Regions from separate parts of the Marinobacter shunpengi genome, predicted to be linked through region 2. Evidence: predicted binding sites of a transcription regulator. Region 2 holds the regulator's gene; the other holds the start of a gene.
What was found. Region 2 encodes sigma-54, which starts transcription at its own class of promoters, with help from an activator protein. Its sites were predicted from a motif close to ANTGGCATNNANNTTGCTNT; they were not measured.
Positions count from the first base shown of each region.

Region 1: the regulator sigma-54 is predicted to act here: its motif matches at 999-1,018, upstream of ACJO3T_RS15830 (CmpA/NrtA family ABC transporter substrate-binding protein).

Region 1 is NZ_JBJJLA010000022.1:35,559-37,761, reverse strand. Features, by position in the region: gene ACJO3T_RS15830 (CmpA/NrtA family ABC transporter substrate-binding protein) at 1-817, opposite strand, end outside; gene ACJO3T_RS15825 (nitrate reductase) at 1,452-2,203, shown strand, end outside.
Region 2 is NZ_JBJJLA010000011.1:126,866-129,068, forward strand. Features, by position in the region: gene ACJO3T_RS06155 (RNA polymerase factor sigma-54) at 186-1,691, shown strand; gene hpf (ribosome hibernation promoting factor) at 1,722-2,030, shown strand; gene ptsN (PTS IIA-like nitrogen regulatory protein PtsN) at 2,124-2,203, shown strand, end outside.

The sequences.
Region 1 (2,203 bases), on a different contig from region 2:
TCGGATTCTCCTCGGCCCACTGTTCGGTGACACCGAAGACTTTCTCCGGATTGTTGGGCCAGATCTCGTAGTCGGTGATCACCGGCACGCCGATGCCCTTGAACACCGCCTGCTGGTTCCAGGGTTCGCCCACGCAGTACCCCTGGATAGTGCCGGCCTCGAGAGTGGAGGGCATTTGCGGCGGCGGGGTCACGGACAGGTGCACGTCTGCCTCCAGGGTGCCACTGGTGTCACCCCGTTGCGGGGCATAGAAACCGGGATTCAGGCCGCCTGCCGCCAGCCAGTAACGCAGTTCATAGTTGTGGGTGGACACCGGGAACACCATGCCCATGCGGAAGCGCTCGCCGTTGTCCCGGTACTGCTCAACCACGGGCAACAGGGTGCTGGCGCTGATGGGATGTTGCGGATTGCCATTGGCATTGTCGGGGATCTGCGGCTGCATCATCTCCCAGACATCGTTGGAAACGGTGATACCGTTGCCGTTCAGATCCATACTGAACGCGGTAATAATGTCGGCCTGGGTGCCGTAGCCGATGCTGGCGCCCAGCGGCTGGCCCGCCAGCATGTGAGCGCCGTCCAGCTCACCAGTGATGACTCCGTCCAGCAGCACCTTCCAGTTGGCCTGGGCCTCCAGCTCCACGAACAGCCCTTCGTCCATGAAGAAGCCCTGCTCCCAGGCCACTGCCAGGGGGGCCATATCCGTCAGCTTGATGAAGCCCAGTTTCAGGTCCGGCTTTTCCGCCGGGCCGATTTCGGCGTGGGCGGTGCCCGTCAGTCCGAGGACCAGGGACGCTGCCAGTATCAGATTCCGTTTCATTATTGCTTCCCCCAAACGTCTTTCACTCGATTCTTCGCCCAAAAAAAAGCGCCTGTCCCCCGGTTTCCAGGGAGACAGACGCCAATGTCTGCAGATCAGTCAGAATGTCAGTGGGATCCCCGGGACATGCGCGGGGACTCCCGGAACAGGCCACGCCATTGGGCCTGCTCTTGCCCAGGACATTGCAGAACCTGTGCCAGTTCTGAATTCCCTTGTAAAACAGAGCCGTGCAAATTTCCGGCAGTTTTCTGGCGGGATCATCGCGGGGATCGGCGGTGCATTTTCGAGCGCTACGCACCAGTCATGTGCGGCAAGTGGCGAGGATCGGGCCGGGGTCGGGCCTTACGCCCTTCCTTATAGGGTGGATCGACTTCCGTAATGACCTGATGCCACGGGCATTTACCGATATGGGCCTTCCGGAAGAGTGCTCAAAGCGGGCTGTGGAACCATTCTTGCTTGATATTGAGGGCAAGCAATTTGATGTTCCGCCAGTGATACCAAGCTCGGGCGGGATGAGAGCGGGCAACGAAGCCCGACGGAGCTGTTCCCGGAGTCAGACCAGACTCCCTGAGGGTACAGGGCCGTCGGGCTTTTTTTGTCCGGCCACTGGACACAGGGAATTTGCGGAGCGACCGTGAGCAACCAGAACCTCCAACAACCGCGTCGGACCACCTGCCCATACTGTGGTGTGGGTTGCGGCGTGCTGGCCACACCCCATTCCGACGACCAGGCGGCAGGCGGACCCCCGGTGGCGGGTGATACCTCGCACCCGGCGAACTACGGCCGGCTTTGCGTCAAGGGCTCCAGCCTGCACGAAACCACCGGCAGCCAGGGACAGACCCTCTACCCCCGGGTCCTGGGCAGTCGGGTCACCTGGGACCGGGCGCTGGACGAGGTTGCCGGCGCCATTCGCGCGGCGGTAGAAAACCACGGTCCGGAATCGGTGGCCTTCTACCTGTCCGGCCAGTTGCTGACCGAGGACTACTACGCCGCCAACAAGCTGGCCAAGGGCTTTATCGGTACCCCCCACGTGGACACCAATTCCCGACTGTGCATGTCCTCGGCGGTAGCCGCTCACAAGCGGGCCTTTGGTGAGGATGTGGTGCCGGGCTGCTACGAGGACTTGGAACTGGCGGACCTGCTGGTACTTACCGGCAGCAACGCCGCCTGGAACCATCCGGTGCTCTACCAGCGCATGAAGGCTGCGGACCGTCCGGGGCGGCGGGTGGTGGTCATCGACCCCAGGCGCACCGCCACCGCCGAGCTGGCAGACCTGCACCTGGCCCTGAAACCGGGTACTGATACCGTGCTTTTCAACGGCCTGCTGGTGTGGCTGGCGGATACCGGGGGACTGGACAGCCATTACATCGGACAGCACTGCAATGG
Region 2 (2,203 bases):
CCTGCAATTGTGTTGACAGCAGCAAGGGGGTACACTCGGCAAAGAACTTGCTTGTTATTTCCAAGTATCCGGTAATGCTGATTTTTTTGCCTGACTTCAGCTATTTTTTGAGCTGAATCAGTGTTTTTTAGCAACGATTCTGTTACCGGCTACCTCAGAAGGGCGATGGATGTGAAACCATGGTGATGAAAGCCTCCTTACAGTTAAAGATGGGTCAGAGCCTGACGATGACCCCACAACTGCAACAGGCGATCCGTCTGCTCCAGCTTTCCACACTGGACCTGCAACAGGAAATCCAGCAGGCCCTGGACTCCAACCCGATGCTGGAAACCTCCGAGGAGGAAGACACCGACGAGTCTTCCGACGCCGAGCGGGACAACAACGAGGAGTCGGTCAGCGCCTCGGAAGGTGAGTCCGCAGCCGACAATACCTGGGAGGAATCGGACTGGTCGGCGGACAACAACCCGTCCGACAACATCCCCGACGACCTGCCGGTGGACACCGCCTGGGACGATATCTACCAGTCCGCGCCGGCTCCCGCCTCCCGGGGCGATGACGACAATGACTCCGATTTCGAAAGCCGCAGTCCCACTACCGAGACCCTGCACGACCATCTGGAGTGGCAGCTCAACCTGACCCCCATGGGCGAGCGGGATGCCGCCATCGCCCATGCCCTGCTGGATGCCGTGGATGAGCGCGGCTACCTGACCTCCGCACTGGAGGAAATCCATTCCGGGCTGATGGACGACGAAGACGAGGACCCGGTGGAAATGGACGAGGTGGAAGCCGTCCTGCGCCGCCTGCAGCACTTCGACCCGCCCGGTGTCTTTGCCCGTGACCTGCAGGAATGCCTGCTGATCCAGCTTAACCAATTGCCCGCAGACACCCCGTGGCTGGACAAGGCGCGACTGGTGATCACCCACTACATCAACCTGCTGGGTAACCGCGACTACGCACAACTGTTACGGCGCAGTCGCCTGAAGGAAGACCAGTTGCGGGAAGTGCTGGCGGTGATCACCGCCCTCAACCCGCACCCGGGCAACGCCCTGGACACCTCCGAGCCGGACTACGTGATTCCGGACGTGATCGTACGCAAGGACAAGGGCCGCTGGCGGGTGGAACTGAATCCTGAAATTGCCCCGCGCATTCGTGTCAATGCCAGCTATGCTTCCCTTATAAGGCGTGCCGACAGCAGTGCCGACAACACCTATCTGCGGGATCAGCTCCAGGAGGCGAAATGGTTCATCAAGAGCCTGCAGAGTCGGAACGAGACCCTGCTGAAGGTGGCGACACGAATAGTTGAACATCAACAGGGTTTTCTGGACCATGGGGAAGAGGCGATGAAACCGCTGATCCTGTCGGACATCGCCCAGGCTGTGGAAATGCACGAATCCACCATTTCCCGGGTCACCACGCAAAAGTTCATGCACACGCCCCGTGGCATCTTCGAGCTGAAGTACTTCTTCTCGAGCCACGTGAGCACCGAGGAAGGCGGCGAATGCTCGTCCACGGCCATTCGCGCAATGATCAGGAAACTGATTGCGGCGGAAACCCCGAAAAAGCCGCTCAGTGACAGCAAGATTGCCACCATGCTGGGAGAGCAGGGCATCAAGGTGGCGAGGCGAACGGTGGCAAAGTACCGTGAAGCCATGCATATTCCGCCCTCCAACGAGCGGAAGCGACTGGTCTGACACAAAGGGTCTGACAAACAGGAGAAGCCCATGCAACTGAACATTTCCGGTCATCATGTCGAACTGACTCCCTCCCTCAAGGATTACATCAACGAGAAATTCGAAAAACTTGAGCGCCACTTCGATCACATCAGCAACTGTCAGGTAACCCTGGAGGTGGAAAAGGTGCGCCAGATCGCGGAAGCCACGCTGCATGTGGTCGGCGGCGAAATCCACGCGAAGGCTGAAAACGATGACATGTACGCCGCCATCGATGCCCTGGTGGACAAACTTGACCGGCAGATCCTCAAGCACAAGGAAAAGAACGTTGACCGGATGCACGGAGCAACTGCCCGCTAACCATTGCGATACCGGAACGGCTATAATCTGACTCACAACGCTGCGGTACGGACTCGTACCGCAGCATTTTTTTATCGGGACCGACGAGCATCCATGACCGATTCGACCTTGACCATCAACAACATACTGGCGCCGGAACTCACCCATTGCCGGGTCAATGGCACCAGCAAGAA